Regions from separate parts of the Pseudomonas sp. KH_040 genome, predicted to be linked through region 2. Evidence: riboswitches for the same ligand, from Rfam matches in the RefSeq annotation. Region 2 holds a riboswitch; each other region holds the start of a gene.

The links. Region 2 has a riboswitch for cobalamin ahead of AC3IUF_RS13080 (CbtB domain-containing protein). Riboswitches for the same ligand answer to the same signal wherever they lie in the genome.
Region 1: another riboswitch for cobalamin. It lies ahead of AC3IUF_RS12225 (ABC transporter substrate-binding protein); the one in region 2 lies ahead of AC3IUF_RS13080 (CbtB domain-containing protein).
Region 3: another riboswitch for cobalamin. It lies ahead of AC3IUF_RS17040 (TonB-dependent receptor plug domain-containing protein); the one in region 2 lies ahead of AC3IUF_RS13080 (CbtB domain-containing protein).

Annotation. Positions count from the first base shown of each region.
Region 1 covers NZ_CM174487.1:2,701,942-2,706,246, reverse strand. The annotation lists gene map (type I methionyl aminopeptidase) at 1-136, opposite strand, end outside; gene AC3IUF_RS12240 (ParD-like family protein) at 133-360, opposite strand; gene AC3IUF_RS12235 (hypothetical protein) at 483-761, opposite strand; gene AC3IUF_RS12230 (Ppx/GppA family phosphatase) at 770-1,705, shown strand; cobalamin riboswitch at 1,748-1,941, shown strand; gene AC3IUF_RS12225 (ABC transporter substrate-binding protein) at 2,086-3,099, shown strand; gene AC3IUF_RS12220 (FecCD family ABC transporter permease) at 3,108-4,112, shown strand; gene AC3IUF_RS12215 (ABC transporter ATP-binding protein) at 4,109-4,305, shown strand, end outside.
Region 2 covers NZ_CM174487.1:2,899,889-2,904,193, reverse strand. The annotation lists cobalamin riboswitch at 51-262, opposite strand; cobalamin riboswitch at 1,299-1,520, shown strand; gene AC3IUF_RS13080 (CbtB domain-containing protein) at 1,645-1,842, shown strand; gene AC3IUF_RS13075 (CbtA family protein) at 1,854-2,555, shown strand; gene AC3IUF_RS13070 (cobalamin biosynthesis protein) at 2,552-2,965, shown strand; gene cobM (precorrin-4 C(11)-methyltransferase) at 3,045-3,791, shown strand; gene nfuA (Fe-S biogenesis protein NfuA) at 3,878-4,305, opposite strand, start outside.
Region 3 covers NZ_CM174487.1:3,826,910-3,831,214, reverse strand. The annotation lists gene AC3IUF_RS17040 (TonB-dependent receptor plug domain-containing protein) at 1-1,718, opposite strand, end outside; cobalamin riboswitch at 1,811-2,016, opposite strand; gene AC3IUF_RS17035 (autotransporter outer membrane beta-barrel domain-containing protein) at 2,183-4,305, shown strand, end outside.

The DNA of each region.
Region 1 (4,305 bases), 200 kb from region 2:
GTTGATCGAGCTGATCTGTGGTGACGCCGGCCTTGACGTGCGGCACCAGCATTGCCAGTACCTCGGCGGCGAGTTTGCCGGCAGCACGCGATTGCGCGATGTCGGCCGGGGTGTTGATCTTGATCTGGTTTCTCATGCGCTGACGGCTTCCTGAGTCAGTTGTTGCAGATCCAGCCCGCCGTTCTGTTCGGCGCGGATCAGCAAGCGGCAAATGGCGCTGTGGTCGAGGTTGGGGTGCAGTTCGGCGAGCATGCCGATGCGCATCCAGTGCTCGGCCTGCGCGTTGATCGAGCGGCTGAGCGCATTGCTGGAGATGCGCAGGTTCTCGTGCATGTCCTCTGAAATCTTTACGATGCCCATATATGAATCCGATACGATGTGTATATGGATCGTATATTAGCCAAGCATCCACCAAAATTGCAAACACACACGCTGATCGTTCCCACGCTCCTGCGTGGGAATGCAGCCCGTGACGCTCCGCGTCACTGGACGCGGAGCGTCCCTAGAGGCATTACCACGCGGAGCGTGGGAACGATCAGTTCGCGGCATTGCCAAATCGCGGGCAAAAAAAAGCTGCCAAATTCGGCAGCAAAAACTTTAAGAACACGCGATGTATTGGCCGCAGCATAGACGCCGGATAATGACAGTGTCATGACAGCCGCAAATTCATTCAACCGCCCCTGCCCCGTCATCAGGATGTCATCAAGATCACGGCAGAATCCTCGCAAACCGTCTTGAGCCTCGCGACGGATGCTCTGCAAGGATTCCCATGAAAGACGACGCCTCGCTGTTTGCCGCCATCGACCTGGGTTCGAATGCCTTTCGCCTGATGATCGGCCAGTCGGTGCGCAGTCGAAAGGGCCTGCAGATTCAGGAAGTGAAAACCCTGCGTGAACCGGTGCGGCTTGCCGAAGGCTTTGATGGCGGTGCGCTGGACGCACTGGCACTGGATCGCGGCTGGCAGGCATTGGCGCGATTCGGCAAGAAACTGCGCGGTTTCGAGGCCGGCCGGGTGCGTGCGGTGGCGACCAGTGCGGTGCGTGAAGCGGATAACGCGCAGCTGTTTCTGGCCAGTGCCGAGCGGCATCTGGGCTTTCCCATCGACGTCATTTGCGGCCATGAAGAGGCGCGGCTGGTCTACGCCGGCGTAACTCACGCCTTGCCCAGCGCCGACGACCTGCGCCTGGTGGTCGACATCGGCGGAGGCTCCACCGAGCTGATCCTCGGCCAGGGCTCACAACCCTTGTTAACCGAAAGCATCGCCATCGGCAGCGGCACCTTGAGCACGCGATTCTTTCGCGGCGGCGATGTGTCCGCCGGCGCGCTACAGGAGGCCGAACGCTTCGCCATCCTGCAGTTTGAACACGTCGCCAAGCGCTATCGCGCGCAAGGCTGGCAGCAGACCATCGGCTCTTCCGGCACTGCGCGCATGCTGGCCAAAGTGCTCAAGGCCAATCGCCTCAACGACTTCGGCCAGGACGGCATCACCTACGGCGGACTGCTGCGCCTGTCGTTACTTCTGCTGAAAGTGAACAACGTGCAACAGCTCAAGCTCGCCGGCCTGCAACCCCATCGCCAGAGCATTCTGCCCGGCGGTCTGGTGTTGATGCTGGCGGCGTTCAAAGTGTTCGGCATCGCGCAAATGCTGCCCTCCGAACCGGGCCTGCGTTTAGGCGTCTTGCACGGTTTGATGAGCCAGCACTAATCCTCGCCACGACAGATTCGTCTCCCCTTCAGCGGCTTGATCGACTACCATGCCGCCGCTGGTTCCCGAACGGGACTAATAGGGAATCCGGGGTGCTTGCACAGCATTGACCGGAACTGCCCCCGCAACTGTAGGTGCCGAGCCTGCTCCACGACTGCCACTGGGTGAATCCCGGGAAGGCCGGAGCCAGGCGATGACGCATCAGTCAGGAGACCTGCCGGCACAGTGATTACTAACCGGCGGGGTGTCCGGGAAGGACATCGTGCCGTGTACTTCTTCTTTTGATGACCGGCCTTGCGCAGTTTCCCTGACCGCGTTCGATGGTGTGTTTCCGATCCGTACTCTCCCGCTCCCCGTACGGTTCCCCTGGAGACTGCCCCATGCTGCTGCCCCGCATCGCCACCCTCATCACCGGCCTGAGCCTTGGCGCCATGGCGCAAGCGGCACCGACGGTCTATCCGCTGACGATCGAAAACTGCGGCAGCACCCTCAATTTCCAACACGCACCGACGCGCACCGTGACCATCGGCCAGGCCGGCACGGAAATGCTCTACGCCATGGGCCTGGGCGACAAAGTCGTCGGCACCTCGTTGTGGTTCAACAACGTGCTGAATAAATACAAGACACAGAATGACAAGATCGAGCGTCTGGCCGATAACGAACCGAGTTTCGAATCGGTGATCGGCAAGCGCCCGGAACTGGTCGCCGTGGAGCTGGAATGGATGGTCGGCCCGCAAGGCGCGGTCGGCACCCGTGAGCAATTTCATGAATTGAAGATTCCGACCTACCTGCTGCCTTCCGATTGCGAAGCCAAGGACAACCTCGTCGGCGCCGATGGCACGCGACTGGCGCCGTTTCGCATCGAGACGATTTACAAAAGCGTGAGCCAACTGGCGCAAATCTTTGATGTGCAGGAGCGTGGCCAGCGGCTCAACGACGAACTCAAGGCCAGCCTCGCCAAGTCGATTGCCACCGCCCAAGGTAAACAACTGAAGGATGCCAGCGCGCTGGTGTGGTTCTCCAGTGCACAAATGGACATCGAGCCATTTGTGGCCGGACACAAAGGCATTCCCGATTTCATGCTCAGCACCCTCGGCGTGCGCAACGTGGTGGCGTCCGATGAAGAGTGGCCAACGGTCGGCTGGGAAACCATCGCCAAAGCCAATCCGACCTTCCTCGTGATCGCGCGCATGGATCGTCGACGCTTCCCCGCTGACGACTATGAAAAGAAACTCGCCTTCCTGCGCAGCGATCCGGTGACACGCAACATGGACGCGGTGAAACACAACCGCATCATCATTCTCGACGCCATGGCCATGCAGGCGAGCTTGCGCATGTTCGACGGCATCGAGCAACTGGCCACGGCCATCAACGGCTATGACCTGTCGCAATGAGTGCCAGCCTGATCCGTACGTTGCTGGCCCTGGCGACGCTGTTGATTGCAGTGGTTGCGGGCGTGGCCATCGGTGAAACCTCGATTGAACCGGGTGTGGTCGTGCAAGTGCTGGCGAACAAATTGTGGGGCGCCGGATACGCGCTGGATCCTATCGATGAAGGCATCGTCTGGAACTACCGCCTGACCCGCGCACTGGTCGCAGCCGCGTGCGGTGCCGGTCTGGCGACGTGCGGGGTGATTTTGCAGTCGCTGCTGCGTAATCCGCTGGCCGATCCCTACTTGCTGGGGATTTCTGCCGGCGCCTCGACCGGGGCGGTGATGGTCGCGCTGCTTGGCGTTGGCGCGGGGATGATCTCATTGTCAGTCGGTGCCTTCGCCGGCGCGGTCACGGCGTTCGTGCTGGTGATTCTGCTGGCGCGAGTCAGCGGTTCGGCCAGCGGCACCGGGCAGATCATTCTTGCCGGGATCGCCGGTTCGCAGTTATTCAATGCCCTGACGGCGTTTCTGATTACTCGTTCGGCCAGCTCCGAACAGGCGCGCGGCATCATGTTCTGGCTGCTGGGCAATCTCGGTGGCGTGCGCTGGCCATCGGTATGGCTGGCAGTGCCGGTTGCCGTGCTGGGACTGGTCGTGTGCCTGTGGCATCGGCGGGCGCTGGATGCGTTTACCTTTGGCGCGGATTCGGCGGCATCCCTCGGTATTCCGGTGCGACGGGTGCAGATTTTGCTGATTGGTTGTGCGGCGCTGGTGACGGCGGTGATGGTGTCGATTGTCGGTTCAATCGGCTTTGTCGGGCTGGTGATTCCCCACGCCGCGCGGCTGTTGCTCGGTACGGGTCATGCGCGATTGCTGCCGGCCAGTGCCTTGGGCGGTGCGGTGTTTTTGATTGCTGCTGATGTGCTGTCGCGCACGCTGATCAAGGGTCAGGTGATTCCGGTCGGGGTGATTACCGCGCTGGTCGGTGCGCCGGTGTTCGCCTTGATTCTGGTTGGCCGCAGGTCCGCGCGATGAACAGTGTTCTGAGTTGTTCTGGTCTGAGCTTCAAGGTACGCGGCGCCGAGTTGCTCAACGGTGTCAGCCTTGACGTCCGGCGCGGCGAAACCTTGGGTATCGTCGGGCCAAATGGCTCGGGCAAATCCACCCTGTTGAAGTTGCTGGCCGGGCTGCGTGAACCGAGCGCCGGCGAGGTGCTGCTCGAAGGTCA
Region 2 (4,305 bases):
GCGCGTGCGTGCCCGGAGAGTTCGCCACCGGATCACCCCGCCCGGTTGAATTGAGAATCTGTGACGAGGCAGGTCTCCTGGCTGACGGCGTTCAGGCGCTGGGCCTGGCGTTTGCTGCGCCTTCCCGCGGGCTCATCAGTTGAGCTGGCAGTGGCGTGGCAGCGAACATCACCGTTCACAGTTGCGGGGGCAGCCGCGGCATTGACCGCGTTCCCTTCTTAGCTTCGGCAACGGCCGAAGAACCTCGAAGGCGCAAGGCTACGCATCGTCTAAGGGTGGGTCAATGGGCGTTGAGATTTGGTTTTGGGGGCATATCCGTTGCTGCGGGTGCTGCCGCTGGCGGTTTCGCTCTTACAGCGAGTCCCTTTTTCAAACGCCAAAAAGGAACCAAAAGGCTTTGCCCCGGCGTACGGCACTTCGCTGAGGCTCAGTGTTCCCTCGCTACGGTGTCCATCCGGGGGCATCGCCTACGGTTTGCTTCGCTGCACCTCCTCTCGATGTGTTCGACTTCGTCGAACGGCGCTGCGCGCCTAACCCCCGGATGAACACCTTCGCTCGGCCTGCCGAAGGGGCAAAAGATCAAAAGCCAAAGCCAAAGCCAAAGCCAAAGCCAAAGCCAAAGCCAGATCAAGAGCCCCTCACCCTAGCCCTCTCCCGGAGGGAGAGGGGACTGACCGAGTGGTTTGGTAGGGTTACGCCGACGTGAGATATCGCGTTGAACTCAAGCTTTGAAAAGCACATAAATCGGCTTCCTCTACCTCGGGAGATTGGACTGATCGAGGCGTTTGGGGGAGGTACGCCGACGTGCGATACCGCGTTGAACTCAGATTTTGAAAGGCCCAAAAATCGGCTCCCTCTCCCTCGGGAGAGGGCTGGGGTGAGGGGCGAATCCACCACAAATCCAAAGCCGAACACGCTGTGCTCCTCACCACTCAATAGGCCGAGTGTCAGCTCGCCTGCTCTTGATCTTGATCCACGGGCGACGTCGGAAGGCTGAGTGGAGGGATTGATCCGGGCGTGGGAGCGCAGCGACCGTTTGGCGCAGCCAAACACAGCGGGAGTAGGTGCAGCGAAGCAAACCGGAGACGCTGCGCCCGGATCGATCCCGGAGCGAAGGAACCCCGAGCCCCAGCGAGCGGGCCGCACGTAGGAGCAAGCCTTTTTGGTTACTTTTTTCTGGGCCGGCACTCCGGGCGTCTGGAAAAAGTGACCCGCCGTAAGGGCGGAACCCTAATCAGCAACACCCGCAGCAACGGATATACACCCAAAAATTGACCAAAACCCCACCCCCATGCTCTCCTACACAACTTGTTACGGGTGCCCTTCACAGGGTGAAACGGGAAACCGGTGAATCATGTGCTTTACTCAAGCCCATGTCAGTCCGGTGCTGCCCCCGCAACGGTAAGCGAGCGAAGCGTCAAAACCACTGTGTCAGCAAGGCATGGGAAGGTGACGCTTGCAGGTCGGCCTGACGCCAACCCCTCGTGAGCCCGGAGACCGGCCCGCAACACACAGCCCGCATTTTGTGCGTCGCTGAACATAACAAACCCGCGGTGGGCGGGCGCTGTTCGAACCTCTGCGAGCCCGACCCGCAGGGGTTTTCATGCGCTCGATTCACCCACTGACACTCCAGAGGGAAGCGCCATGTCGATCATCAGCAGCACCGGCAGCAACACGGACAAAATCGTCAGCACCACCACCCTGAGCCAACGCCTGAGCGCTGCGATCTTCGCGTCGATCCTCGGCGCCAGCCTGGTCTACTTCGCCGGTTTCTCGCACATCGAGGCGGTGCACAACGCCGCTCACGATACCCGTCACAGCGCCGCGTTCCCGTGCCACTGAGACCTGCCGACATGATCAAGCGTATTGCGCAAACCGCAGGTTTCACCGGCCTGCTGGCCGCCCTGCTCCTCACTCTGCTGCAAAGCTTCTGGGTTTCACCGCTGATTATTCAGGCTGAAACCTACGAGAAAGCCGAGCCGGTGGCTGTTCATGAACACGCCGAAGGCGCCACGGCCGGCCACACCCACGATGCCGAAGCCTGGGAGCCGGAAGACGGCTGGCAGCGCGTGGTATCGACCACAGGCGGCAATCTGGTGGTGGCTGTCGGTTTCGCCCTGATGCTCGCGGGCCTCTACACCCTGCGCGCGCCGACCAAAACCTCGCAAGGCCTGCTCTGGGGTCTGGCCGGTTACGCGACCTTCGTCCTCGCGCCAACCCTGGGCCTGCCGCCCGAGTTGCCGGGCACCGCTGCCGCTGATCTGGCCTCACGACAAATGTGGTGGATCGGCACGGCCGCTTCGACCGCTGTCGGCCTGTCGCTGATCGTGTTCAGCCGTCACTGGCTGATGAAGATCCTTGGTGTGGCCATCCTCGCCGTGCCGCACGTGATCGGCGCGCCGCAGCCGCAAGTGCATTCGATGCTCGCGCCGGAAGCACTGGAAGCCCAGTTCAAAATCGCTTCGCAGCTAACCAACGTAGTGTTCTGGCTGGCCTTGGGCCTGATCAGCGCCTGGTTGTTCCGCCGCAAAAGCGATGGTCAATACCACGCATGACCGATGACAGCGCAGTGCCGACCTTCGTGATCGGCCTGGGCTGCCAGCGCGGCTGCCCGGCCAGCACGCTGCGCGCATTGCTTGACCAAGCCTTACAGGCACACCGAATCGAGCTGCAAGCGGTCAAAGCGTTGGCCAGCATCGACTTGAAGCGCGACGAGCCAGGGCTGCAAGAACTTGCCGCGCAACTGGCCCTGCCCTTGCTGTACTTCAGCAGCGAGGAATTGGCCACTTATCAGCAACGACTCAGTCACCATTCGCAAATCGCCTTCGAACGCACCGGTTGCTACGGCGTCGCCGAAAGTGCGGCACTGGCCCTCGCCGAACAGTTGATTCAGGCACCGGCAAAACTGCTGATTTCCCGGCAGAAATACGCCCAGGCCACGTTGGCATTGGCCGGCGCGGCGTAAAATCCCGATAATCCCCGCCATTGATCATGAGCAATCTTCATCTGAAGCGTTGTTGCACCTCTTTTCCAAGGATTTAACGATGACTGTCTACTTCATCGGCGCCGGCCCCGGCGACCCGGAATTGATCACCGTCAAAGGCCAGCGGCTGATCCGCAGTTGCCCGGTGATTATCTATGCAGGTTCGTTGGTGCCGGCAGCGGTGCTCGACGGCCATCAAGCCGAGACGGTGGTCAACAGCGCTGAGCTGCACCTCGAACAGATCATCGGACTGATCAAAACCGCGCATGCCAACGGCCAGGATGTGGCGCGGGTGCATTCCGGCGATCCGAGTCTGTATGGCGCGATTGGTGAGCAGATTCGTTATCTGCGTGAGCTGGATATTCCGTTTGAGATCATTCCCGGGGTGACCGCGACCGCTGCGTGTGCGGCGTTGCTTGGCGCGGAACTGACACTGCCGGACGTGTCGCAGAGCGTGATTCTGACCCGCTACGCCGATAAAACCGCCATGCCGGCCGGTGAGGAATTGGGCAGCCTGGCGCAGCACGGCGCAACCATGGCGATTCATCTGGGGGTCAACCATCTGGAGAAGATTCTGGCGGAGCTGTTGCCTCATTACGGCGCAGACTGCCCGATTGCGGTGATCCACCGGGCGACGTGGCCGGATCAGGATTGGGTGGTGGGGACGCTGGCGGATATTGCCGGGAAGGTTGAGGCCAAAGGGTTTCGGCGTACGGCGTTGATTCTGGTGGGACGCGTGTTGGGCAGTGAGGTTTTTAGCGAGTCATCGTTGTATCGCGCCGGGCATGCTCACCTCTATCGCCCATGAAGCCTGCTCGCGAATGCATTCCTGAATGTCGCCCATAAAAAAACGGCGCTCACGGGGCGCCGTTTTTCATGTCCGCAGCGAACACCTTAGTAGTAGGCGTTTTCTTTCTGCGTGTGGTCGGTCACGTCGCGAACGCCCTTGAGCTCCGGGATGCGTTCGAGCAAGGTGCGCTCGATGCCTTCCTTCAAGGTCACGTCCGCCTGGCCGCAGCCCTGGCAACCGCCACCGAACTGCAGAACGGCGATGCCGTCTTCAACCACATCGATCAGGCTGACCTGACCGCCGTGGCTGGCCAGACCCGGGTTGATTTCGGTTTGCAGGTAATAGTTGATGCGCTCGTTGACCGGGCTGTCAGCGTTGACCATCGGTACTTTGGCGTTTGGCGCCTTGATGGTCAGTTGACCGCCCATGCGGTCGGTGGCGTAGTCGACCACGGCGTCATCGAGAAACGCTTCGCTGAAGTGATCGATATACGCGGTGAAGCTTTTCAGCCCCAGCGCGGTGTCTTCAGGTT
Region 3 (4,305 bases), 930 kb from region 2:
CGGATCGCACCGCCAACACCCCACAGGCGATTTTCCGATTCATAACCCACCCGCGAGCGGGCGAAGAAGCTTGGGATGTCGTTGATCGTCACACCGGTACGCGACTCGGTGAGGTTGCGGGTCATGTCCGCTTGCAGGCTCCACTGATCGTTGAGCGCCAGTTTCGCGTCCGCCTCGAAACCGCGCATCTGGATCGTGCCTTCACCGTTGACCCACTGAATGTCATTGAGGGTGATCAGGTCGTCGATCTTGCGTTTGAACAGGGTCACGCTGGCGCTGAATTCGCGATCCAGCAGCAGGCCCTTGTAGTCGACCCCCAGCTCCGTATTGCGGCTTTTTTCCGGTTTCAGGTTGCGGTTACCGATCTCGTCGCCCGGCTCGTTGACGAACAGTTGCTCGGCGTTCGGCAGTTTGTAGGCGCTGCCGTATTGACCGCGCACCGACCAGTTGTCGTTGAGGTCATACAGCGAAGTGAGCATGCCGACCGTGGCGCTGTCGCCACCGCTCATGGCCTCGTGACGCACGCCGATGCTCGGATGCCAGTCGGGCAGGGCGTCGATCTGCGGGCGCAGTTGCGTGTAGAACGCATGGGCTTCGGCCTTGTCGTTGTCGATGATCAGCACGTCGTCCTGGCCCTTGAACCACTGGTTGTCGCTGCCGAACACCAGCACATGGCCGCCGGGCAATTCAGCCTTGCCTTCGGCCTGCACACCCCAGTCGGTGAAGCCCCAATAGTCGTTGTGATTAATGACCTTGGTGCCGCCGCCATTGACGTTGTTGACCCGGGTGTAGCGCGTGTCCCAATCGTTGATATGGCCTTTGACGAAGTAGCTCAGGCGTTCGTTGAGGGTTTGCTCGAAGGTCGCCGTAGCGATTTGCTGCACGCGGTCGTTGGTGGTTTTGTGGTTGTCCACAGGGCGGGCGAAGTCGAGATTGGCGTCGGCGTATTGGTAGAACAGTTCCAGCCGCGCATCATCGCCAAATGACTGAATCGCCTTGCCGCCGAAGGTGGTGACTTCGTAGGCGCGGTTCTTCTCGCTGACGTTTTTCAGGTCGCGGTTGCGATACGGTTGATAGCCGTCGGAAACGTTGTGGCTGACATACGCCAGCAAACCGAGATCGCCGAAACCGTTATTGAAGATGTTCTCGACGCGAGCGTCTTCGGTGGTGCCGCCAAAGCTGTCCACGCCCAGATTCACTTCGCCGGCGGCTTTGCGCGATTGCGGGCTGCGGGTGACGATGTTGATCACGCCGGATACGGCTTGGGTGCCGAACAACAGGCTCTGGCCCCCTTTGAGTACTTCGATGCGTTCGATGGCGTTGGCTGGCAAAGTGTCTAGATAGAGGCCGCCGTACAGGCGATTGTTCAGGCGCACGCCGTCGAGCAGGATCAGCGTGTCATCGTTGCGCCCGCCCAGCAGCGAATAGGTGCCGTAGTCGAACGGGCCATTTTTCGGCGCCACGTACAGGCCGGGAATGAACATCTGCATGACGCGGCTGACATCGGCACTGGGGCCGGCGCGCTCGATCTGTTCGCGGCTGACGATCTCGACCTTGCTGCCGAACTTCGCCATGTCGGCGACCGTGGTCGACTCCACCGACGGTGCGGAAACGATTTGCTGATTGAGTTCCAGTGGTGTGTCGTCGGCCAGTAGCAGCGGGCTGAACAGGCAACCAAGAAACAGGGTTGGAGCAGAAGTGTAGAAAGGTCGAATCATTGTCTTCTCGAAAAGGATCTTCGCAGAAGAGCATGCAAGAGAAGGCATCGCGCACAGCCAATACCGGCCCATGCCCGCCCACCGCAGGATTTTGCCAAACAGCAATTCAGGCCGGTCTCCGGGCTCGCGCGTATCGAGGCTTTCACCTTCCCATGGCCGTCTAACCACAGTGGTGTATCGAAAGCATCACGCGCATACCGTTGCGGGGGCAGCACCGGACTTGTTCGAAAAGAACGTACCGGTTTCCCGTTTCACCCCATGCACGGCGGCATGGGACACCTGAAACTGGGCGGCATCTGAACATTCGAATGACCGTTCGTCAACTTGCCGATACAGGTACTCGACCCGCGAATTACCAACTTTGGAAATAACTACTAAGGTCTATAGCGGTAATCACAACGCAATATCGCGCGGCGTCGACAGGCGTGAGGGATTCGCCACGTACGCTGAACAGGGAGGTTCTCATGCACGGTGCCAGCGGCCATCCTCACGGTGGGCACGCCCCGCATTTCATTCGCAGCGCTTTACTGGTCGCCATGGCCAACACCCTGATGCTCGCAGACGCTCAAGCTGCGTGCGGGCCTCTGGCGGCGGGTGCCTACAACGTCTCGCAAACCTGTTTGCCGGCGGCCGGCGTCGATGCGTCGATCAGCACGCAGTCGGGCACTACCATTACCACTACGGCGGGTTCCTCGTTGAACAGTCGTGGCAACAATGCCAACACCACGCTGACACTCACTGGCACTACGGTAAACAGCACACCCCCAACGGCCGCCAACGCAGTGTTTGCCAATGTCATCGGCACCACCGGCAACGCCAGCCTCAGCGTCAATGGCGGGACCAACACGGTGAATGTCGGCGGCAGTGGCCTGGACGCGCTGGCGATCACCAATGCCAGCGCTGGCTCGTCGACGTTTTCGGTGAGTGCCGGCACCACGCTGAACATCCTCAATACCGTGGTCGGCAATGAACACGATGGCATCGACATCAACGCCAGCGGCGGCGGGGCGATCAACCTGAATCATCAGGGCAATGGCCAGATCACGTTGCTTGGCGGCAACGGCGTCTGGACCAAAGCCACGGGCAGTGGCGAGACCAACGTCAACGTCGGCAGTGGCGTGAATATTCTGGTCAACAACGATGATGCACTCTCGGCCGGTCTTCCGATCATTGACGACACTTTGCCGACTGCCGGCATTGGTAACCACGCCGGCGTGCATACCCGCGCAGTCAATGGCAACACCACACTGATCAACGCGGCGAATGTGCAAAGCATCGGCATGAACGCCTTTGGCTTGTTCACCGAGGGCGGCACAGGCAATACCCGCCTGACCAACAGCGGCAACCTGAGTACCAGCGGCCTCAACGGTTTCGGCATTCGTTCGTTTTCCAGCGTTGGCAGCATCGCCATCGTCAACGACGGCGCCATCACCACCACGGGTGGCGGCGCCCACGGTATCTATGCCAATGACAATGTCGGCGGCAGCGGTTCGATCAGCATCGAGAACAATGCTGCCATTAACGTCGGCAGCACGGCCAATGCCGCCGGTTCGCGGGCGATCTACGTGATCAAGCGCGGTACCGGTGATGTCGCGATCACGGGTAGCGGCAATATCAAAGTACTCGGCGACATCAACACCACCCGGGCCTACGCGATCATTGTCAGTGCCGAAAACAACAATGTGCTGATTGATTACTCGGGCGATCTGTTCGCCAGCGGGTTTGGCGCGGGCGGTATACGGGTCGATTCGACCGGCGGCAATGTTCAGGTCAACTACCGTGGCGATCGCATCGAAACCCTGCACAGCAACGCCAACGGCATCTATGCCTCGACGCAGTCGCCGACGGGCACGGTCAACGTCAATTCCGGCGGCACGATCATCACCCACTCGAACACTGGCTCGGGCGACGGCACGGGCATTGGTGCTTTTGGTATCCAGGCGCTGACGCTGGGCGGCGACGTCGGTGTCGTGTTCAACGGCCCGCTGATCGACGTCAACGGTCAGGGCGCGGCGATTCTGGCCGGCAATGCCTTCAACTCAGGCAGTGGGCTGGGCACATTGAGTGTCAGTAACAGCGGGGAGTTGATCGCGCGGGGCAATCAACAACGCGGTATCCGAACGTTTTCGGTCACTGGCGCGCAAAGTGTGGTCAACAGCGGCGCGATCCAGACCTTCGGTGCCAGCGACAGTCAGGGCATTCTCGCCCAGGCCTCGGGCGCCGCGAATTTGACCGTCAACAACAGCGGCGCGATCACTACTCGAGGCGTTGGCTCGTCGGCCATAGACGCCTTGACCGAGGGCGGCAGCGTCAATGTCAGTAACAGCGCCACGCTTCAGGGTGGGTGGGCCGATAGCAGCGGCATCGCCCTTGGCGGTGCGAGCCAGACGTTGACCAACTCAGGTGCGATCACTGCGCTTAGCGATGTCGCCGTACGCGCCGATGCGACCACACCGGGCACGACGTTTGCGCTCAACAATACCGGGCAGATAACCGGCGTTATGAATGCCGTCAGCGCGGCCAGCACGGTGGCCAACAGCGGCACCTGGACACTGCGCAATTTCACCGCCAGTAGTGCCAGCGGCAG